One region of the Streptomyces sp. NPDC003035 genome, then DNA from elsewhere that is predicted to be linked to it. Evidence: riboswitches for the same ligand, from Rfam matches in the RefSeq annotation. Region 1 holds a riboswitch; each other region holds the start of a gene.
What was found. A riboswitch is a leader RNA that binds a small molecule or an ion and turns the genes downstream of it on or off. The one in region 1 is predicted to bind cobalamin.

Region 1 (7,404 bases):
CGACCTTGTTCAGGATCACCCCGCCGATCCGGACCTCCGGGTCCCACGACGCGAACCCGTGCACCAGCGCCGCCACCGACCGCGACTGCGACGACGCGTCCACGACCAGCACCACCGGCGCCTTGAGCAGCTTCGCCACCTGCGCCGTGGACGCCAGCTCGCCCTGATCGGCGGCACCGTCGTACAGGCCCATGACACCCTCGACGACCGCCAGGTCACAGCCCCGCGCCCCGTGCTCGAAGAGCGGCGCGATCAGACCCGTACCGCACATGTACGCGTCGAGGTTGCGGCCCGGCCGGCCGGTCGCCAGCGCGTGGTAGCCCGGGTCGATGTAGTCCGGGCCGACCTTGTGCGGGGAGACCGCCAGACCACGGCCGGCGAACGCGGCCATCAGGCCGGTCGCGACCGTGGTCTTGCCCGCGCCGGAGGACGGCGCGGCGATGACGAGACGTGCTACCACTCGATGCCCCGCTGGCCCTTCTGACCGGCGTCCATCGGATGCTTCACCTTCGACATGTCGGTGACGAGATCCGCGAAGTCGACCAGTTCCTGCGGCGCGTTGCGGCCGGTGATGACGACGTGCTGCTGCCCGGGGCGGTCGCGCAGCACCTCCACGACCTCCTTGGTGTCGATCCAGCCCCAGTGCAGCAGGTAGGCGAACTCGTCGAGGACGTAGAACCTGTACTTCTCCTCGGCGAGGTCCCGCTTGACCTGCTCCCAGCCCTCGCGCGCCTTGTCCTCGTGCGACTGCTCGCCCTCCGCGACCTCGCGCTGGATCCAGGACCAGCCCTCACCCATCTTGTTCCAGGTGACGGTCCCGCCCTTGCCGGTCTCGCCGAGCGCCTTGAGGGCGTTCTCCTCGCCGACCCGCCACTTGGCGGACTTGACGAACTGGAACACCCCGACCGGCCAGCCCTGGTTCCAGGCGCGCAGCGCCATGCCGAACGCGGCGGTCGACTTCCCCTTGCCGACGCCCGTGTGCACCATCACCAGCGCGCGGTTGCGGCGCTGGCGGGTGGTGAGACCGTCGTCGGGAACGACGGTCGGCTGTCCCTGCGGCATTAAGCGGCCCTCCTCGTGGCGTGCTCTGCTTGTACGTCTCTGACGAGCCCGGCGATCGAGTCGGCGCGCAGCTCGTCCAAGGTCACGGCGGTGCCGCCCAGTTCGCGGGCGAGGTTCCCGGCCAGCCCCAGTCGTACGGGCCCGGTCTCGCAGTCCACGACGACGGCCGCGGTGCCCTCGGAGGCGTGCAGCCGCGCCGCGCGGGCGGCGAGCGCCACGGGGTCCGCGCCGCCGCCGGTCGCCCGCCCGTCGGTCACGACGACGAGCAGGGGGCGGCGCGAGGGGTCGCGCAGCCGCTCGACGCGGAGCACGTCGTGGGCCTTGAGCAGCCCGGCCGACAGCGGCGTACGGCCGCCCGTCGGGAGCTGTTCCAACCGCGCGGCCGCCGCGTCCACGGACGAGGTCGGCGGCAGCGCCACCTCGGCGTCCCGGCCCCGGAAGGTGACCAGACCGACCTTGTCGCGTCGCTGGTAGGCGTCGAGGAGCAGGGAGAGTACGGCTCCCTTGACGGCGCTCATCCGCTGCCGGGCCGCCATCGACCCGGACGCGTCCACGGCGAAGAGCACCAGGTTCCCCTCGCGCCCCTCCCGGGTCGCCTGCCGCAGATCGTCCCGGCGCACCACGAGCCCGGGGCCGGACCGTCCGCGCGCCTTCTGGTGCGGGGCGGCGGCCTGCACGGTCGCCGTGAGGTGCAGCTTGGTCAGCGCGCCCCGGGGCCGTACGGCGCCGGTCGTCCTGCCGTGCTCGGTACGGGCCCGGGAGCGGCGCCCGGCCGCCCCCTCGCCGAGTCCGGGCACACTGAGCATCTTCGTACGGAAGGGCTCCGCGGCCTTGACGGCGGCCCGCTCACCGGCGCCTCCGGAGCCCTGCGGGGCGGGTGCCGGGGCGCTCTCCGGCGCCTCGGCGGACTCGGGCGCCGGACCGTCGGGCCCCTCGCCCTGCGGCGGAACGCCCCCGCCGCCACCGGGGCCCTCCGGACCCGGGTCCGGATCTTCGTCGCCCTCGCCTTCGCCCTTGAACCGCTCCAGGGTCTCGTCGAGCTTGTCCTCGTCGAGGCCGGGGGCGTCGAAGGGGTTCCGCCGCCTGCGGTGGGGGAGGGCGAGCAGCGCGGCCTGCCGTACGTCGTCGGAGGTGACGTCCGTCCGGCCCGCCCACGCGGCGAGCGCCGTCGCGGTGCGGGCCATCACGATGTCCGCGCGCATCCCGTCCACCTCGAACGCGGCGCAGGTCGCGGCGATCTGGAGCAGCGCGGCGTCACCGAGCACCACGCTCGGCAGCAGCTCGCGCGCGGCGACGATCCGGTCCCGCAGCGCGGTCTCCTCACCGGCCCAGCGGGCGGCGAAGGCGGCCGGGTCGTCGTCGAACGCGAGCCGCCGCCGCACGACCTCGACCCGCTGCTCGGGCTCGCGCGAGGCCGCGACCTCGACGGTGAGACCGAAGCGGTCCAGCAACTGCGGCCGCAGCTCGCCCTCTTCGGGGTTCATCGTGCCGACCAGCAGGAAGCGGGCCGCGTGCCGTACGGAGACGCCTTCGCGCTCGACGTACGAGGCGCCCATCGCGGCGGCGTCCAGGAGCAGGTCGATCAAGTGGTCATGGAGGAGGTTCACCTCGTCGACGTACAGAATCCCGCGGTGCGCGTCCGCGAGGAGCCCCGGCTCGAAGGCCTTCACGCCCTCCGCGAGCGCCCGTTCGATGTCCAGCGCGCCGACGAGCCGGTCCTCGGAGGCACCGACGGGCAGCTCGACCATCCGTGCGGCGCGCCCGCCGGCCGGGGCGGCCTCGTGCGGCCCGTCCGGGCACTGCGGATCGGGCGCGCCGGGGTCGCAGCTGAACCGGCAGCCGGTGACCACCGGCACCTCGGGCAGCAGGTCCGCCAACGCGCGTACGGCGGTCGACTTCGCGGTGCCCTTCTCGCCGCGCACGAGCACACCGCCCACGGCCGGGCTGACGGCGTTCAGCAGCAGCGCGAGCCGCAGGTCGTCCATGCCGACGACGGCGGTGAACGGATACCGGGTGCTCATCGGGCGGTCACTCCTTCAACTCGTTGGTGTGCGGCGGTCGTCGTGCTCACGGCGCACCCGGCGGCACGAACGGCAGCCCCGAGGGCGCGCCGTTCTCGATCAGCCGCAGCAGCGCGTCGGTGTCCGCGTGTTCCTCGATCAGGTCGCCGAGGCGGTCCAGCTGCTCCTCCCGGAGCGTGCCGAACGAGGTGTCGGGGGCAGGGACGAAGCGCCGTCCGGCCGCCGCCGCCACCTCGCGCAGGAACGCCCGGCGGAAGCCGTCGCTCTCCAGCGAGCCGTGCCAGTGGGTCCCCCACACCGCGCCGACCCGGCACCCGTCCAAGAAGCCTTCGCCGCCGAGGACCTCGGCGACGCCGTGGTGGATCTCGTACCCCTCCACCCGCTCACCGAGCGCCTCGCCGACCGGCCGGGCCAGGGTCTTCTCGACCGCGAAACGGACCCGCACCGGCAGCAGTCCGAGACCGTCCACCGCCCCGGCCTTCGACTCGACCTCGTCCTCGATGTGTTCGCCGAGGACCTGGAAGCCGCCGCAGATGCCGAGCACCGGCCGGCCCTCGGCCGCCCGCCGGGCCAGCGCGTCGGCCAGGCCACGCTCGCGCAGCCAGGCCAGCGCCTTGACCGTCCCCCGGGTCCCGGGCACGACCACCAGGTCCGCGTCGACGAGCTCCTCGGCCCGGTCCACGAACCGCACCACCACGCCCGGTTCGGCCGCCAGCGCGTCCACGTCGGTGAAGTTCGACATCAGCGGTACGGCGCACACCGCGACCCGCAGCACGTCCTCGCCGACCGGTGGCGCCACGACCGACTCGCGGACGGCGCCCCGCAGGGAGACCCGCAGGCCGTCCTCCTCGTCGATGCCGAGCCCGTGCGCGTACGGCAGGACACCGAACGTCCGGCGTCCGGTCAGGCCGAGCAGCATGTCCAGGCCCGGCTCGAGGAGCGTCACGTCGCCACGGAACTTGTTCACCAGATACCCGGCCACGAGCGACTGGTCCTCGGGGCTCAGCAGCGCCGTGGTCCCGAAGAACTGGGCGAAGACCCCGCCCCGGTCGATGTCCCCGACGACGAGCACCGGCAGCCGCGCGGCCCGCGCGATGCCCATGTTCACGATGTCCGTGCGCCGCAGATTGATCTCGGCCGGGCTGCCCGCGCCCTCGCAGATCACGGCGTCGTACGTGCCCCGCAGCTCCTCCAGGCACGCCAGCACGGGCTCGAAGAGCTCCTTCTGGCGCCCCCCGTGGTAGCCGCGCGCACTGAGTTCACCGACGGGCTTGCCCATCAGCACGACCTGGCTGGAGCGGTCGCTGCCCGGCTTCAGCAGTACGGGGTTCATCAGCGCGGTCGGCTCGACGCGCGCGGCCTGCGCCTGCATGGCCTGCGCCCGGCCGATCTCCGCGCCCTCCCGCGTCACGAAGGAGTTCAGGGACATGTTCTGGCCCTTGAACGGGGCGACCTTCACGCCCTGCCGGACCAGCCAGCGGCAGATGCCCGCCGTGACGACACTCTTGCCTGCGTCGGACGTGGTCCCCGCGACCAGCAGTCCGCCTCCGCGTCCGCCTCTCATGCACGCCTCCGCTTCATGGCCGTCACGGCCAGCCGTCCACCCACACACACCGCCAGCGTCAGCGCGGTCACCCGGCGCGACAGCCGTACCGCCCGCTCGATGTCCCCGACCTCCACGGCCCGGCCCTCCCCGTTCAGCACGGGCCGGTGCTCGACCCGCCCGCCGTACGAGAGCGTCCCCCCGAGCCGTACGCCGAGGGCCCCGGCGAACGCGGCCTCCACCGGGCCCGCGTTGGGGCTCGGGTGCTTGGCCGCATCGGCGCGCCAGGCCCGCAGGGCCCCTCGGGGATCGCCGCCCGCGACCGTCGCGAGCGCGGCGGTCAGCCGGGCGCCCGGCCAGCCGGCCACGTCGTCGAGCCGGGCCGAGGCCCAGCCGAAGCGGCGGTACGTCGGGGACTTGTGGCCGACCATCGCGTCGAGCGTGTTCACGGCCCGGAAGCCGAGCAGGCCCGGAACCCCCGCCACGGCTCCCCAGACCAGGGCGCCCACGACGGCGTCGGAGGTGTTCTCGGCGACGGACTCCACCACCGCGCGGGCCATCGCCGGACCGTCCAGGGTCTGCGGATCCCGCCCGACCAGATGCGGCAGCCGCTCGCGGGCCACCTCCAGGTCCCCGGCAGCCAGGGCGCCGCCGATCGCGCGGGCCTCCCGGCTCAGGGTCGTACCGCCGACGACGGCCCAGACAGAGGCGGCGGTCAGCGCGACGGAGGCGGCGGGACGGTCCCGTACGGCACGCGCGGCGAGGGCCCCGAGGGCCGCCGTACCGCCCGCGCAGACGGCCGTGTGCAGCGCGCCCCACCCGCGGTGGTCGCGCCGGAGAAGCTTCTCGACGGAGCCGGCGGCCCGTCCGAACACGGCGACGGGATGGCCGCGGCGGGGGTCGCCGAGGATCAGGTCCGCGGCCAGTCCGGCGGCGGCGCCGTACGCGAATACACCTGTGGCTGCTCTGCGGCCGGGCATGGCGCTGTGTCCTCACTCAGGGTCCGCGCCCTGGCTCGACGTGACCGGCGGCGAGAGTTCCTGGCTCCCGGGGATCGACTCCCCGGTCACAGTGGCGGGACCGCGCCGGATTCGCACCGGACTTCCTCTACTTGCCGCCGTATTGGCCCCGGAAGTCCACCACGCTGTGCGAACACCCGTCAACTCACCCTTGACCTGCGGTGAGACAGTGTGCGAAGCACCACACGAGGCCCGCGAACGACGGCGGCGAACGACGGACCGGGCGGGCCGCACCCGAAGGTGCGGCCCGCCCGGCCGTCGAAGCGTGTGGCGTCAGGCCACGATGAGAGAGATGCCGTACACGACGGCCGCCGCGCACAGCGCGAAGCAGGCGTACGCGCCGGTACGCGCCAGGGTGGCCGAGCCTCCCTGGGCGGCGGCCTGCTCCTGCTTGGAGAGGCCGACGATGCCGAGGGTGAAGAGGCCCACGAGGGCGACGGTCGCCACGAGGCTGACTCCGAAGACGGAGCCGAGAGCTGCCCAGTCGATCTTCATGTCGTTTCGTTCCTTACACCGCGGCAGAGGCGGCGGGGGCTGCCGGGTCCGCAGGGGCCGGCGAGGGGATGGTGGTCTTCAGGTCCTCGTCCGCGACGGCGGCGACGGAACCGGCCGGCGGCGGGGTGACGGCCGCCATGGCGGTGGTCACGACGCCCGCGGGCTCGGCCTCGACGTCGTTGACGTTGGTGTGGTCCACCACCTGGCGGCGGGAGACGAGCCAGATGGCGACGCAGGAGGCGACCAGGAAGGCCGCGACGGTGTAGACGCCCCAGTCGCCCTGGCGGGCGACGTACTCGGCTCCGGCTCCGACGAGGCCCGCGGCCGGAAGGGTCAGGCCCCAGGCGACGAACATCCGGGTGGCGGTCGACCAGCGGACGACACCGCCCTTGCGGCCCAGGCCCGCGCCCATGACGGCGCCGGAGCAGGAGTGCGTGGTCGAGAGGGAGAAGCCCAGGCTGGAGGAGGCGAGGATGACCGTGGCCGCGCTGGTCTGGGCGGCGAAGCCCTGCTGCGGCTGAAGGTCGGTGAGGCCCTTGCCCATCGTGCGGATGATGCGCCAGCCGCCGAGGTAGGTGCCGAGCGCGATCGCCACACCGGCGGAGACGATGACCCAGACGGGCGGGTTGGAGCCGGGGACGAGGACACCGCCGGCGACCAGGGCGAGGGTGATGATGCCCATCGTCTTCTGGGCGTCGTTGGTGCCGTGGGCCAGGGAGACGAGACCGGCGGAGGCGATCTGGCCGGCCCGGTAGCCCTTCTCGGTGGTCTTCTTGCCGGCGTTCCGGTCCAGGCGGTACGTCAGGCGGGCGGCGAGCATCGCGGCCAGGCCGGCGACCAGCGGGGCGGCGATCGCCGGGATGAGCACCTTGGTGACGACGACCCCGCCGTTGACACCACTGAGGCCGATCGAGGCGATGGTCGCGCCGATCAGGCCGCCCATCAGGGCGTGCGAGGAGCTGGACGGCAGGCCGACCAGCCAGGTCAGCAGGTTCCAGAGGATCGCGCCGACGAGCGCGGCGAGGATGACCTCGGGTTGGATGCCCTCCTCGTTGACGAGTCCCTTGGAGATCGTCTTGGCAACCTCCACCGACAGGAACGCACCGACCAGGTTCAGCACGGCGGACATGGCCACCGCCGTCTTGGGCTTGAGGGCACCGGTCGAGATGGTCGTCGCCATCGCGTTGGCGGTGTCGTGGAAACCGTTCGTGAAATCGAACACGAGAGCTGTCACGACCACAATCGCGAGCAGCAGCGTGATGTG
Region 2 (7,404 bases), on a different contig from region 1:
AGCGCGGGCCGGGCGTCCTCGAAGGCCGCCACCCCCTCGGAGCGCAGCACGTCGCCGAACGCCTGTTCCTTGCGCGCCGCGACGGCCCAGACCGTGCCGCGGCCGGGCGCGTCGCGGGGGTCTCCGGGTGGGAGGCGAAGGCCGCGGGCGGCGAGGAAGGCGGCGGCGCCGTCGTACCGGGACCGGCCGTCGACGAGCCGGCGGTACTCGGCGTCCGCGTCGAAGGGTGGCTGTGTCCCGCCGTCGGGCGCCGGCGTGTCGAGGCAGGCGTCGAACGCGATCTTCCATGCCGCCGCGTGCACGACGGCGGAATCGAGCAGGACGCCGTCGGTGTCGAGGACGACGCCGTGCGGCGGCCCGGAGCGGGGGCCTCGACCCCGCGCGCCTCCGCCGTGCGCGCCCCGATCGCTCCGGCCTGGACCGTTCATCGGATCACCGGTGTGCCGGGGACGCGCACGGCCGTGTCCGGGGGCCGGCCGGCGCGAGCTCTGTCGGGAACACGAGTGCCTTCATGGCTGCGGCCTTCTCCTCGATGTCTCTTCCAGGGTTTCGCGAACCGGGGAAGCCGCAACTGGGATCGCGGGGGACGCGGGCGTGCGCGGCCGTCCCCGTGCGGGACGTCGCTCCGCCGCGCATGCTCGAAACATGTCCCAGGTGACGGCCACCGACCTCCGCGAGGTCACCATGGCGCTCTCGTACCTGCGGGAGGACATGCGCGCACCGGCCACCTTCAGTCTCTTCGTCCGCGACCTTCCTCCGGGCCGCGGGTTCCTCGTCGCGGCCGGACTCGAACCCGCCCTCGACCACCTCTCCCGGTTCCGGCTGGGACGGTCGGACGTCCAGGAGTTCGCGCAGGCCCTGCGGCGCCCCGCCGAGGAGCTCGAACCGCTGCACGGCCTGTCCTTCGACGGCCAGGTCCGCGCCGTCCCCGAAGGGCGGCTCGTCCTCGCCGGTGAGCCTCTCCTGGAGGTCACCGCACCGCTCCCCCAGGCCCAGCTCGTGGCGACGTCCCTGCTGTCCCTCCTCTGTCACCAGACGGCCGTCGCCACGAAGGCGGCGCGGTGCGTGCTCGCCGCCCGCGGCCGGCCGCTCCTGGACCTCTCGCTCCGCCGGAGCCAGGGGCCGGCGGCCGCCCTGCACGCGGCGCGGCTGTGCGCGGTGGTGGGCTTCGCCGGCACCGGCGACATCGCCGCCGCGAACCGGTACGGCATCCCCGCCTCCGGGGGCATGGCCCACGCGTACGTCCAGTCCTTCCCCTCCGAGGAGGACGCCTTCCGGGCCTACGCCCGCGCCCACCCCGGCCCGGTCACCTTCCCGGTCGACACGTACGACACCGATCGGGGGGTCGCGACGGCCGCGCGGGTGCTGGGTGACCTGGGGCGCGGTCCGGGATGCGCGATCCGCCTCGGCGGCGGGGACCTGGACGCGCTCGCCCACCGGGCCCGCGCCACGCTGGACGCCGCCGGACTGCGGGACGTCCGGATCGTCGCGGGCGGCGGACTCGACGAGTACGCCGTCGCCGCGCTCGTACGGGACGGGGCACCGATCGACGTCTTCGCGATGGACGCGATGGACGCGAACGCCGGCGGGGCCGGGGACGCCCCGTACCTCGACGCGACGTACGAGCTCGTCGAGTACGACGGGAGACCGGTCATGAGGCTGTCGTCCACGACGGTGAAGGCGACGGCACCGGCCCCGAAGCAGATCTTCCGCGGACCCGATCTGCGCGACGTCATCGGCCTGGCGAACGAGGAACCGCCCGAGGGCACGGAGCCGTTGCTGCGCACGATGATGCGCGGCGGCCTGCGCACGGAACCGCCCGACACCCTCGACGCCGCCCGCGCCCGCTTCGAGGCCGACGTCGCGGAGCTGCCGCAGTCGGCCCGGCGCGTCGAGGACCCGGTGGCCCCGGTCCCCGTGGTGTCGACGCGCCTGGCGGCCCTGACCACCATCGTGCGCCACCGCCTCCAGGCGCGGACGCCGAGTGGAACGTAGGAAACGAGCGGAACCTGGAGGGGCGGCGGTGGGGCGCGCGAATCCACCGGGTAACAGCGGGAAGACTGCCGGAATGACGTGGCTTCCGACGCTCGCGGGCGCTGCCCTGGTCCTGTACATCCTGCGGGACGTGTTCCACACGCTCTGGCACCCGACCCGTCACGGAGGTCTGAGCAGACTGGTGATGACGTCGATGTGGCGGCTCTCCGCGCGCTTCGGGGGGCGATGGCGGCCGGCCGGTATCGCGGGCCCGCTGGGCATGGCGCTGGTCGTCGCCGCCTGGGCGGTGACGGTGGCCGTCGGCTGGGCGCTCGTCTACTGGCCCCATATGCCGGAGAACTTCTCGTACGCGACGGGGCTCGACCCCTCCGAGCACGCGGGCCCCCTGGACGCGCTCTACATCTCCCTGGTCAACCTCTCCACCCTCGGCCTGGGAGACATCGCGCCGGCCTCGGGCTGGCTGCGCGTGCTCGCCCCGATGGAGGCCCTGGTGGGCTTCGTCCTGCTCTCGGCGACGGTGGCCTGGATCCTCGGCATCTACCCGGCACTGGCCCGTCGCAGGGCACTGGCTCTGCGGCTGTCCCACCTCCGTCGCAGCCGGGCCACCCCCCGGGCCCTCGACTCCGACGGGGGCGCCGCTCTCCTGGACGGTCTGGCCTCGGCTCTCGCGGTCGTCACGGTCGACTTCATGCAGTACGCCGAGTCCTACTACTTCTACGACGGCGACGAGGACACCTCCCTGTCCGAGCAGCTGGGTCACGCGTCCGGCCTGGCCGACGAGGCGACGGAGGCGCGCCACCCGGACGTACGGCTGTCCGCGTCGGTGCTGCGCACGGCGCTGGAGGACCTGGCCGCCGTGATCGACGGCCGCTTTCTGCGCACGGGAGAGAGCCCGGACCGCGTCTTCGCGGCGTATGCCGCCGACCACGGGCGTCCGGCGGGCAGGAGGCCGGACGGCCGCCGCCCCTGAGTCAGGAGCCCCCGCTCTGTTCCGGGTGGAAGCTTCCGCTGCACATCGACGTCAACGCCACCGACCACGACCAGGACACCGAGCCGGCCAGGTCCGGTTCATCCGAGGTAGTCCTCAGGGTGCGCCTGGGTCTGCAGCGTCCAGTACTCGCCCGCGCAGCCGCTGGGCATCGGCGGGAACCGATGCCCCTTCACATCGGTGCTCCAGTGGTGCTCCCCACCGCAGTCACACTCATAGATTCCGCTGGCCGGCACGATCTGTCCCGGATGCCACGACGACTCTTCCTCGCTCATGCCCTCAGGTCTACGTCGCCGGGCACGGGTCCGCTACCCGAGCGCCGTACGGCAGAGGCCGACGGCTGTCGCAGGCCGCATCCTCACCGTCATGGGTGCGGGTGGCATGCCACCGGCCGGCGGCTCGATCACCTCACGGAAGGGTGAGCGATCGGCCGCCGGCCGGGGCGTGCGCACAGCCGGAATCAGCGCATGGGCTCAGGACGCCCGGGCTTGACCTCCTGCTGCTGGATCTTCTCCCGCAGCTGACGCGCCCTCTCCTGCAGGCGCTGGCGCTCCTGCGGGTCGTTGGCGCGCTCGGCGGCCTGTTCCATCTCCTGCGCCTTGCGGCGCATCTGCTGAGCCTGATCGGCAATGCTCATGATCACTCCTTTGTGAACGGCTAGAGCGCCTCCAGCCAAACAGAGCCCCTCGGACATCGCACTCCGAACAGTCACGGAACGTGACATCCTGAGTCGGCGCGGCGACCTGTGACGCACCGGTGCGCGGTGGTGATCTCGCGCCGATAATTGCGCCGTGACGCGCATTCTCAACGCTCGTTCACGCGTCCCGAACGACCTGTGAAGACCGCTCGGCTACTCCCCTGCTCATCTCATCAGGAGGTATCCATGAGGATGCTGATCAACGTTCCGGAGACCGTCGTCGCCGACGCGCTGCGCGGCATGGCCGCCGCGCATCCCGAGCTCACCGTCGATGTCGAGCACCGCGTCGTGCTCCGGCGTGACGCGCCCGTCGCCGGCAAGGTGGGGCTGGTGTCCGGGGGTGGTTCGGGGCATGAGCCGTTGCACGGGGGGTTCGTGGGGCCCGGGATGCTGACGGCGGCCTGTCCGGGCGAGGTGTTCACCTCGCCGGTACCCGATCAGATGGTGCGGGCCGCCGCGGCGGTCGACAGCGGGGCCGGGGTGCTGTTCGTCGTCAAGAACTACACCGGTGACGTCCTGAACTTCGAGATGGCCGCCGAGCTCGCCGAGGACGAGGGCGTCCAGATCGCCAAGGTGCTCGTCGACGACGACGTGGCGGTGACGGACAGTCTGTACACGGCCGGGCGTCGCGGGACCGGGGCCACGCTGTTCGTGGAGAAGATCGCCGGGGCCGCCGCCGAGGAGGGCGCGCCGCTGGAGCGGGTCGAGTCGATCGCGCGGCGGGTGAACGAGCGCTCGCGGAGCTTCGGTGTGGCCCTGAGCGCCTGCACCACGCCCGCCAAGGGGAGCCCGACCTTCGAACTGCCCGCGGGCGAGCTGGAGCTGGGCATCGGGATCCACGGCGAGCCGGGGCGTGAGCGGCGGTCGATGATGACCTCGCGGGAGATCGCGGACTTCGCCGTCGATGCCGTACTGGAGGATCTGCGGCCGTCCGGGCCGGTCCTCGCCCTGGTGAACGGCATGGGCGCCACTCCGCTGCTCGAACTGTACGGATTCAACGCCGAGGTCCAGCGGGTCCTGACCGAGCGGAGGGTGCCCGTCGCCCGGACCCTGGTCGGGAACTACGTCACCTCGCTGGACATGGCGGGCTGTTCGGTGACGCTGTGCGAGGCCGACGAGGAGATGCTGCGACTGTGGGACGCGCCCGTACAGACTCCTGCCCTGCGCTGGGGCCGGTGAGAGGAGTGCCCGAAGTGACCGCACTGGACGCCGCGTTCTTCCGTCGCTGGCTGGCCACGGCCGCTGCCGCCGTCGACCGTGAGGCCGACCGGCTCACCGAACTCGACTCGGCGATCGGGGATGCCGACCACGGGGCCAACCTGAAGCGGGGGTTCGCCGCCGTGACGGACGTACTGGAGAAGGAGGCTCCGGGGACTCCGGGGGCGGTGCTCGTCACGGCCGGGCGGCAGTTGATCTCCACCGTCGGCGGGGCCTCCGGGCCGCTGTACGGGACGCTGCTGCGCCGTACCGGGAAGAGCCTCGGCGAGGCCCCGGCGGTGACGCTGCCGGAGTTGGCGGCGGCGCTCACCGCCGGAGTCGCCGCGGTCGGCCAACTCGGCGGTGCCGCGGTCGGGGACAAGACCATGCTGGACGCGCTCGTCCCGGCGGCCGAGGGGCTCGGCGAGTCGTTCGCGGCGGCCCGGGACGCGGCCGAGCGGGGTGCGCTCGCGACCGTACCCCTGCGCGCCCGGAAGGGCAGGGCGAGCTACCTGGGCGAGCGTTCCGTCGGGCACCAGGACCCCGGGGCCACCTCGTCCGCGCTGCTGATCGCCGCCCTCGCGGAGGTGGCGGACGCGTGAGCGCACAGGTGGGCATCGTGCTGGTCTCGCACAGCGCGGCCGTGGCCGCCGCCGTCGCCGCGCTGGCCCAGGGTCTCGCCGGTGGCGGGGCGATCGCGCCGATCGCGCCCGCGGGCGGCACACCCGACGGCGGTCTCGGCACCAGCTCCGAGCTGATCGTCGAGGCGGCACGCGAGGTCGACCGGGGTGCCGGAGTGGCGTTGCTGGTCGATCTGGGGTCCGCCGTGCTGACGGTCAAGGCGCTCCTCGCCGAGGGGGACGAGCTTCCGGAGGGCGCACGGCTCGTGGACGCCCCGTTCGTCGAGGGCGCCGTCGCCGCCCTCGTCACGGCGAGTGCCGGCGGGGATCTGGAGGCGGTGGTGGCCGCCGCGTCGGAGGCCTACGCGTACCGGAAGGGGTGAGCAGGGGGCGCGCGAGATCCGTCACACACCGTCCGGAGGGGCATCCGTGTTGTGATGTAGCTGGTCAACCCACTAATGTCACAGCGCCTTGGTGTACGGGAAACCGGTGCGGTACCGGTGCGGCCCTCGCCACTGTGATCGGGAAGTCCGGCTCCATCCCTCCGGGGAAGCCACTGGACCGCCGCGGGAGACCGCGGCGGTGTGGGAAGGCGGAGCCGCGGCGGCATGACCCGTCAGCCAGGAGACCGGCCAAGGTGCGTTGTCCATCCACGAGGTGCTGGAGAGGTCTCCCAACCATGCATATAGCCGAGGGGTATCTGCCCCCTGTGCACGCGGCCGCCTGGGGCGTCGCGTCCGCTCCGTTCGTCGTCCACGGTGTCCGCGCGCTGACCCGTGAGGTCAGGTCCAACCCCGAGTCGACCCTGCTGCTCGGTGCGGCGGGCGCGTTCACCTTCGTCCTGTCCGCGCTCAAGATTCCGTCGGTGACGGGCAGTTGCTCCCACCCCACCGGTACGGGTCTGGGCGCGATCCTGTTCCGGCCACCCGTGATGGCGGTCCTGGGCACCATCACGCTCCTCTTCCAGGCGCTTCTGCTCGCCCACGGCGGGCTCACGACGCTCGGCGCCAACGTCTTCTCGATGGCGATCGTCGGGCCGTGGGCGGGCTTCGGCACGTACTGGCTGCTGCGCCGGTTCGACGTGCCGCTCATGGTGAGCGTGTTCTTCGGGGCGTTCGTCGCCGATCTGTCCACGTACTGCGTCACCAGCGTCCAGCTCGCGCTGGCCTTCCCGGACCCGGGCAGCGGTGTGCTCGGGGCGCTGGCCAAGTTCGGCGGGATCTTCGCCGTGACGCAGCTGCCGCTCGCCGTCAGCGAGGGGCTGCTCACGGTTCTCGTGATGCGGCTGCTCGCCCAGTCCAGCAAGGCGGACCTGACCCGGCTCGGGGTCCTGCTGCCGTCCCGGAAGAAGAACGAGAACGCGGAGGCGAGCGCCTGATGAGCCGGAACGCCAAGATCAACACCCTGCTCCTGCTCGTCGTCGCGGCGCTCGCGGTGCTCCCGCTGGTGCTGGGGCTCGGCGACCACAAGGAGGAGCCGTTCACCGGGGCCGACGCCGAGGCGGAGACGGCGATCACAGAGATCGCTCCCGACTACGAGCCGTGGTTCAGCCCGCTGTACGAGCCGCCGTCCGGCGAGGTCGAGTCGGCGCTGTTCTCGCTCCAGGCGGCGCTCGGCGCCGGCGTGCTCGCGTACTACTTCGGGCTGCGGCGCGGTCGCAGGCAGGGTGAGGCGCGCGCCGTGGCGGCGAAGGAACCGCTGGTCACCACCGGCGACGAGTAAGCGCCGATGCTGCCGATCGACGCGGCGGCGCACAGCAGTCGCTGGCGCCGCCGTCACCCCTGCGAGAAGGCCGTGCTCGGCTTCGGTCTGACGCTGTGCGCGGTCTGCCTGCCGCCCTGGCCGGGTGCCGTGCTGGTGGCGGCGGCCACGCTCTCGGTGCTCCTCGGGCCGGCCGGGGTGCCGGG
Region 3 (7,404 bases), on a different contig from region 1:
CAACCGCCTATACAAGAAGTTGGCGTTCTCCGCGGTCACCGGCATGGACAAGCTGTTCGACCTGTCGCGCTTCCACCCTGGGCACGCCCGTCTGTACGAGCTTGTCGCCGACATCGAGCCCCGACTGGCGCCGGGCGCGGCGATCTACGCCCGGGACCGTCTGGCGCACCTGTTCGCCGCGCTCGCGCTCGACCCTCATCAGGACGCGATCGCCTTCAGCTTTCGCGAAGCGGACTTCGACGCGCTCACCGAGGCAGCGCCGTCCCTGCTGGGACAGGCAATCTTCCGTGAGATGCGGATCCTGGACCGCTACCCACAGCTCTACCTCGCCTTCGAGCAGGCAAAGGCCCTGCAGACGTGGAGCTATTGGAACGAGAAGGGGATCGCGACGCCGTTCAACGGCTTCCTCCCCAAGGGTGAGATCGGCGTCAACCCCGCCTACCCGGCGGCTGACTTCACGGTGTGGTTGGCGGAGACGTGTGAGCGGGGCCTGCTCCACCCGGTCGAGCAACTTGATGTCGCCTTCGTCCCCCGCCTGGCCGAACTCGGCATGACCGCCATGCGCAGGGACAACAGTGGCAAAGCCGCCGGGCATCCACCATCACGACGGACAACGCTGCACGGGGCACAGCCGTGAGTCGACAGCAGTCACGGTGCCCCATGGTGGACGGACAGGTCTCTCATCCGCTCGGCGTGGGCGCTTCCGGCTCCTGCTCGGCCACGTACGTACCGCGTCCCGACACCGCGTACACGAGCCCTTCCTCAGCGAGCACGGCGATCGCGCGGCGGACGGTGGGGCGTGACAGTCGGTACTCGTCGGCGAGGGCGTTCTCGCTCGGCATGGCCCGGTTGGGTTTCCAATCGCCCCGCTTTACGCGTGCGCGCAGGATTCCCGCGAGCTGCTGAAACGGCGCGGCGGGCGCGTCGCGCTCCACTTGGTCATCCGGCCCGTACTCCATGGGTCGACGGTATCCGGCCGACGACACAGCACGCCTCTTGACAGGTCTTTACAGGCTTTTACAGGTGATCTAGTGTCGGCCCATGAAAAGACCCCCGCGACGCGGCGAACGTCCGGGGGCGTGGTCAACGCTGCTAAGGAGCGTCAACACGATGAACTCTATCCATCGACTTCTGGAGCCGATGCTCCGGCTGTTACTCCCTCCGACGGGGCGCCGCAGGCTCACCCATCAGCGAGCCGCCTCCCCCCGACCGAGGCCGCCCGCCAACGTCGCTGTGTCGCGACGGTGTACCCCGCTGCGCGGGGAGGACAGTCGGCTTGTACGCCCCTACGTGACTGCGCAAGAGGAACGGGACAAGCGCCGGTCGCAGCGGCAACGGAGGAGGGCCCTGTGGCTTGCCCTGCATGGTGTCGACGTGGGCCCGCGCCTCATCCACGGGGTGGTGGTGACGGGATGAGCCAGCCGGTGACGGTCGTACGGCGCTGGCGGCAGACGGCCCGCTCTGTCGGTCACGCGCGTGCGGCGTTGCGTGCAGCATTGGCGGGGTGGGGCCTGGGCTGCATCGAGGATGCCGCATCACTCGTCCTCTCGGAGCTGCTGACCAACGCGGTACGGCATGGGCGTGTGCCGGGTCGGGAGATCGAGACCCGTTACATCCCCATGTCTGACGGCCTTCGGATCGAGGTGCACGATGCTTCGGAGGTGCGGCCGCTGATGGCGATGAGCGGCGAGGACGCGACCGGCGGGTGGGGGCTCCCCGTCGTCGACGTGCTGACGGAACGGTGGGGGGTGACCGCCAGGAAGGGGCCGGGCAAGTTCGTGTGGGCCGAATTGACGGCCAGGGCTCTGCATGACGATGAGGAGGAACCCCCGAACTGCTCGCCATGACCGTCGGTGACCCATGACCGGCCCCAGCCGTTCACCCCCACTCTTCAGGGGAAGCGGCTGGGGCCGCCCCGCTCTTGGAGGCTCCATGACGGCCCATCCGCGGCCGGCGGCCTACGCCTCCGGGTACCGCCTCGGCGTCCAGGTGATCGTCCGGCCGTCGGCGCGTTCCGCCGCCCGGGTCTGCGACGAGCCGATCAGCAGCAGGGTGCGCATGTCGACCTCGCTCGGCTCCAGTGTCTTGAGCGTCACCACCCGCACCGACTGCTCCGGGCCGCCCACGTCCCGCGCCACCACCACCGGCGTCTCGGGCGAGCGCAGTTCGAGCAGCAGGTCGCGGGCCGCCGCCACCTGGTGGGTACGGGATTTCGAGCCCGGGTTGTAGAGCGCGAGGACCAGGTCCGCCTCCGCCGCCGCGCGCAGGCGTCCGGCGATGACGTCCCAGGGCTTGAGGCGGTCGGAGAGCGAGATCGTCGCGTAGTCGTGGCCGAGCGGGGCGCCCGCCGCGGCCGCCGCCGCGTTCGCCGCGGTCACCCCCGGCAGGACCCGTACCGGAACGTCCGCGTACGCGGGCTCGCTCGCGACCTCCAGGACCGCCGTCGCCATGGCGAAGACACCGGGGTCGCCGCCCGAGACGACCGCGACCCGGTGTCCGCGCCGGGCCAGGTCGAGGGCGAACTCGGCGCGCTCGGACTCGACCTTGTTGTCCGAGCCGTGCCGGCGCTGGCCGGGCCGCAGCACCGGGACCCGGTCGAGGTACGTGGTGTAGCCGACCAGGTCGTCGGCGTTGATCAGCGCGCCGCGCGACTCCGGTGTCAGCCAGGGCGCACCCGCCGGGCCGGTGCCGACGACGACGACCTCGCCCCGCTCCCGTACGGCGGGAACGGCGTCGATACGGGAGGGCAGCACGGCCACCGAGAAGTACGGGACCGTCTCCGGGTCCACCTCGGACAGGGTCTCCGTCCGCTCGCCCGCCATGAACGCCCGCTCCACGTACCGCGCGTCCTCCAGGCGGCCCGCCCGCTCCAGGGCACGCCGCACGGTCGGGAACGTCCGGCCCAGCTTCATCACGACCGCCGAGTCGGTGCCCGCGAGGCGGGCCGTCAGCTCGTCCTCCGGCAGCGTGCCGGGAATGATCGTCAGGACCTCCTCCGCCTCGCACAGCGGCTCGCCGAGCCGGGCGGCCGCCGCGCTGACCGAGGTGACACCGGGGATGACGGTGGTGTCGTAGCGGTGCGCGAGCCGCTTGTGCATGTGCTGGTACGAGCCGTAGAAGAGCGGGTCGCCCTCGGCGAGCACGGCGACCGTGCGACCGGCGTCCAGGTGGGCGGCGAGGCGGGCCGCCGCCTCCTCGTAGAAGTCGTCGAGCGCGCCCCGGTAGCCGCCGGGATGATCGGTGGTCTCCACCGTGAGCGGGTACATCAGCCGCTCCTCGATGTGGTCCTCACGGAGGTGCTCCGCCGCGATGGAGCGCGCGATGGACCGGCCGTGGCGGGCCGAGTGGTACGCGACGACGTCGGCCGAGGCGATCGCCTTGACGGCCGCCACGGTCATCAGGTTCGGATCGCCGGGCCCGAGGCCGACCCCGTACAGCTTTCCGGTCACTGCTGGATCTCCGCTTCGTGAGCGATCGCGTTGATCGCGCCGGCCGTCATCGCGCTGCCGCCGCGCCGGCCCCGTACGACGAGGTAGTCGAGGCCCAGTTCCTGACCGGCGAGGGCGAGGGCGTCCTTGGACTCGGCGGCGCCGATGAAGCCGACCGGTATGCCGAGGACGGCCGCAGGGCGGGGCGCGCCCTTGGCGATCATCTCCAGGAGGTGGAAGAGCGCGGTGGGGGCGTTGCCGATGGCGACGACGGAGCCTTCGAGGCGGTCGCGCCAGAGTTCGAGGGCGGCCGCGCTGCGGGTGGTGCCGAGCTCGGCGGCGAGGCCGGGCACGGACGGGTCGGAGAGCGTGCAGATCACCTCGTTGTCGGCGGGCAGCCGCTTGCGGGTGACACCGCTCGCGACCATCTGCGCGTCGCAGAGGATCGGGGCCCCGGCGCGCAGGGCGGCGCGGGCGCGGGAGACGACCTGCGGCGAGTAGGCGATATCGCGTACGAGGTCGGTCATGCCGCAGGCGTGGATCATCCGTACCGCGACCTGGGCGACATCGGCGGGCAGATCCGCGAGGTCCGCCTCGGCGCGGATCGTGGCAAAGGACTGGCGGTAGATCTCCGCGCCGTCCTTCTCGTAGGCGAACATCGTGTCGTTCTCGCTCATCTCGTTGTGCGGGCGGTGGTGCGGGCCGTTGCGACTGCTTCGGTGAGGCTTGTACGGGAGGTGGGGACGCCGTCGACCAGGTAGGCGCCCTCGCCGGTGGCGACGACGTCGACCCAGGTGCCGTGCGGGCCCTGGGGGTGGCCGCAGCGGCGGGCGCACCCGGAGAAGTGGACGGGGAGACCGGAGGCGCGACCGGGTGTCGCGTCGGCGCGGACGTCGGCGAGGGACTTGGCACAGCCGGGACGCCCGGTGCAGGCGCCGACGCCGGCCCAGGGGGAGTCGGGGTCGGTGATCAGGCCGTACGCGTCGAGGGCGCGCAGCCGTCGCGCGGCGGCCGTGCGGTCCGGGAAGCCCGTGACGACGGCCCCCCGCCAGGGGGTGAGCCGCACCTCGCCGCCCGTGGCGGCCAGGGCGCGCAGCTGTTCGGCCGTCAGCCGGCCGAGGGGCGCGAGGACGTGGAGGGCGGTCTCGCCGAGCACCCCGGGTGCGGGGGGTTCTCCGTGCGGGGGTTCCGTCGGGGGTACGGGCTCCGCCGCGATCCCGGCCCGGGCGAGCGCCCCCACCAGATCCGGCTCGTGCCCCTCGGGCAGCTCACGCACCCGCCAGGCACCGTTCCCCGCGCCATGGGCGGCGACCAGGAACGCCTCCGCGGCGGCGACGGCGGCGCGGGGCGCGTCGGTAGCAGCGACCCGGAAAACCTGGGCGCCGACGCGGAGGTGCGCGTCGGGGCGTCGGGGGCCGTCCGCGCCTGGCGCGCGGGGGCCGTCTTCGCCGGGGCTGTCCGCGCCCCGCGCGCCGGGGCCGTCTGCGCCTGGCGCACCTTCGCCGGGGCCGTCCGTGCCTGGCGTGCCTTCGCCGGGGCTGTCCGCGCCCCGTGCGCCGGGGTGCTGCGCGCCCACACCTCCCCTGGACGCCGGGGCCGCCCGGTCGGCCGATCCGTCCGAGGCCCGGGATCCGGCCGTACCCTCGTCGCCGGCCGCCCAGGCCCCCGCTGCGATCAAGGTCACATCTCCGCCGAGTCCGGCCACGTCCCCCCGGCCGTCGTCCAGGACGAAGAGGAAACGGCCGGAAAGGGCCGCCGTCCCCTCCCGCGCGCACAGCAGCGCGTCCAGCTCGCGCGCCCACAACTGCACGTCACCGCCGCCGAGTCCGTCCAGCCCCGCGGTCGGCGAGGCCACCACGTTCCGGACGCGTTCGTGGGTCGGGGACGGCAGGAGACCGGCCGGCGCCAGCAACTCCGCGAGCTCGGTGCCGCAGCCCTCTCCGAGGCCCCGCAGCTCCACGTTCCCCCGCGAGGTGACACTGACCCGCCCGTCGCCCAGCACCTCCGCCGCGGTGGCCAGGACCCCGACCTGACCTGCAGTCAACAAGCCTGCGGGCAGGCGCAGTCGGGCCAGACGCCCGTCGTCGGCGGCGTGCAGCCGGAGCGCCCCGGGGCAGGCGTCACCGCGGTCCCGTATGAGGGGTTCGCCCGGGTTGGGCGTGGTGGGTGGGGTGGGCGGCATGGCGGCGAGCATACCCACGTGAATCCGCGTGACCACCGGGTGTGATCCGGCCAACCCCCCAGTCCGGCGGGGGCAGGATCTACTATGCAGAACGGCATGGGGTCCCAGGGCCCCGGGGAGGAAGCCCGGTGAGAATCCGGCGCGGTCCCGCCACTGTGAGCCAGGTCGCACCCGCGTCCCGGTGAGTCAGGAACTCCCGCCGTCCACACGACCACCCGGGGCGCGGACAACCCCGAGGAAGGCCTGCGCTCGCATGCGAATTCTGTTGCTGTCGCACTCCGACACCGACCTGCTCAGCGCCCGCGCGGCCGGCGGTCCGGTCGCGTACCGGTTCGCCAACCCCTCCCGCCTCGGCCTCGACGAGCTGCCCGCGCTCCTGGACGGCGCCGACCTCGTCCTCGTACGCCTCCTCGGCGGTCTGAGGGCCTGGGAGGACGGCCTGGACGCGTTGCGCGCCACCGGCAGGCCGCTGGTCGTGCTCTCCGGCGAACAGGCTCCCGACGCCCAGCTCATGGAGGCCTCCACCGTCCCCATCGGTGTCGCCACCGAGGCCCACGCCTACCTCGCGCACGGCGGCCCGGCCAACCTGGAGCAGCTGGCGCGCTTCCTCTCCGACACCGTGCTGCTCACCGGGCACGGCTTCGAGGCCCCGGCCGCCGCGCCGACCTGGGGCCCGCTGGAGCGCGAGCCGCGGCGGACCGACGGCCCGACGGTCGCCGTGCTCTACTACCGCGCCCACCACATGAGCGGGAACACCGCCTTCGTCGACTCCCTCTGCGAGGCGATCGAGGACGCCGGTGCCCGCGCCCTGCCCCTGTACGTCGCCTCCTTGCGCGCCCCCGAGCCGGAGCTGCTGGAGACGCTGAGGTCCGCCGACGCGATCATCACCACCGTCCTCGCGGCCGGCGGCACCAAGCCCGCCGAGGCGCAGGCGGGCGGCGACGAGGAGGCCTGGGACGCGGGCGCGCTCGCCGCCCTCGACGTACCGATCCTGCAGGCGCTCTGCCTCACCGGCTCGCGCGCGGCCTGGGAGGAGAACGACGAGGGTCTCTCCCCGCTGGACGCCGCGAGCCAGGTCGCTGTCCCCGAGTTCGACGGCCGGCTCATCACCGTCCCGTTCTCCTTCAAGGAGATCGACGAGGACGGCCTCCCGGCGTACGTCGCCGACACCGAGCGTGCCGCCCGCGTCGCCGGGATCGCCGTGCGCCACGCCCGTCTGCGGCACATCCCGAACGCCGAGAAGAAGCTCGCGCTCGTCCTCTCCGCGTACCCGACCAAGCACTCCCGGATCGGCAACGCGGTCGGCCTCGACACCCCCGCGTCGGCGGTGGCCCTGCTGCGCCGTCTTCGGGAGGAGGGGTACGACTTCGGGCCCGAGGACGAGATCCCCGGCCTGGTCTCCGGCGACGGTGACGAGCTGATCTACGCCCTGATCGAGGCCGGCGGCCACGACCAGGACTGGCTGACCGAGGAGCAGCTCGCCCGCAACCCGGTCCGTATCCCGGCCGCCGACTACAAGCGCTGGTACGCGACCCTGCCGGAGGAACTGCGGACGCACGTCGAGGAGCACTGGGGCCCGCCGCCCGGCGAGATGTTCCTCGACCGGTCGCGGAATCCCGAGGGTGACATCGTCCTCGCCGCGCTGCGCCGCGGGAACCTGCTGATCCTCATCCAGCCCCCGCGCGGCTTCGGTGAGAACCCGATCGCGATCTATCACGACCCCGATCTCCCGCCCTCCCACCACTACCTGGCCGCCTACCGCTGGATCGCGGCGCGCGCCGAGGACGGCGGCTT

Region 2: it holds a riboswitch for cobalamin, as region 1 does, so the genes downstream of both, ACFYV5_RS10300 (energy-coupling factor ABC transporter permease) here and ACFYV5_RS25020 (cobalamin biosynthesis protein) in region 1, are expected to answer to the same signal.
Region 3: it holds a riboswitch for cobalamin, as region 1 does, so the genes downstream of both, cobN (cobaltochelatase subunit CobN) here and ACFYV5_RS25020 (cobalamin biosynthesis protein) in region 1, are expected to answer to the same signal.

What each region holds. Positions count from the first base shown of each region.
Region 1 covers NZ_JBIAPJ010000008.1:58,206-65,609, reverse strand. Annotated here, with positions in the region: gene ACFYV5_RS25040 (cobyrinate a,c-diamide synthase) at 1-460, opposite strand, end outside; gene cobO (cob(I)yrinic acid a,c-diamide adenosyltransferase) at 454-1,062, opposite strand; gene ACFYV5_RS25030 (putative cobaltochelatase) at 1,062-3,083, opposite strand; gene ACFYV5_RS25025 (cobyric acid synthase) at 3,130-4,647, opposite strand; gene ACFYV5_RS25020 (cobalamin biosynthesis protein) at 4,644-5,606, opposite strand; cobalamin riboswitch at 5,638-5,782, opposite strand; gene ACFYV5_RS25015 (hypothetical protein) at 5,919-6,140, opposite strand; gene ACFYV5_RS25010 (inorganic phosphate transporter) at 6,154-7,404, opposite strand, start outside.
Region 2 covers NZ_JBIAPJ010000003.1:117,429-124,832, forward strand. Annotated here, with positions in the region: gene ACFYV5_RS10260 (HAD family hydrolase) at 1-428, opposite strand, end outside; gene ACFYV5_RS10265 (nicotinate phosphoribosyltransferase) at 646-1,995, shown strand; gene ACFYV5_RS10270 (potassium channel family protein) at 2,069-2,965, shown strand; gene ACFYV5_RS10275 (hypothetical protein) at 3,064-3,258, opposite strand; gene ACFYV5_RS10280 (DUF6381 family protein) at 3,444-3,620, opposite strand; gene dhaK (dihydroxyacetone kinase subunit DhaK) at 3,867-4,859, shown strand; gene dhaL (dihydroxyacetone kinase subunit DhaL) at 4,865-5,479, shown strand; gene ACFYV5_RS10295 (PTS-dependent dihydroxyacetone kinase phosphotransferase subunit DhaM) at 5,476-5,880, shown strand; cobalamin riboswitch at 5,953-6,149, shown strand; gene ACFYV5_RS10300 (energy-coupling factor ABC transporter permease) at 6,177-6,875, shown strand; gene ACFYV5_RS10305 (energy-coupling factor ABC transporter substrate-binding protein) at 6,875-7,219, shown strand; gene cbiQ (cobalt ECF transporter T component CbiQ) at 7,226-7,404, shown strand, end outside.
Region 3 covers NZ_JBIAPJ010000004.1:292,051-299,454, reverse strand. Annotated here, with positions in the region: gene ACFYV5_RS14550 (hypothetical protein) at 1-637, shown strand, start outside; gene ACFYV5_RS14545 (GntR family transcriptional regulator) at 681-959, opposite strand; gene ACFYV5_RS14540 (ATP-binding protein) at 1,413-1,847, shown strand; gene ACFYV5_RS14535 (precorrin-2 C(20)-methyltransferase) at 1,959-3,449, opposite strand; gene ACFYV5_RS14530 (precorrin-8X methylmutase) at 3,446-4,105, opposite strand; gene ACFYV5_RS14525 (cobalamin biosynthesis protein CobG) at 4,102-5,610, opposite strand; cobalamin riboswitch at 5,692-5,825, shown strand; gene cobN (cobaltochelatase subunit CobN) at 5,864-7,404, shown strand, end outside.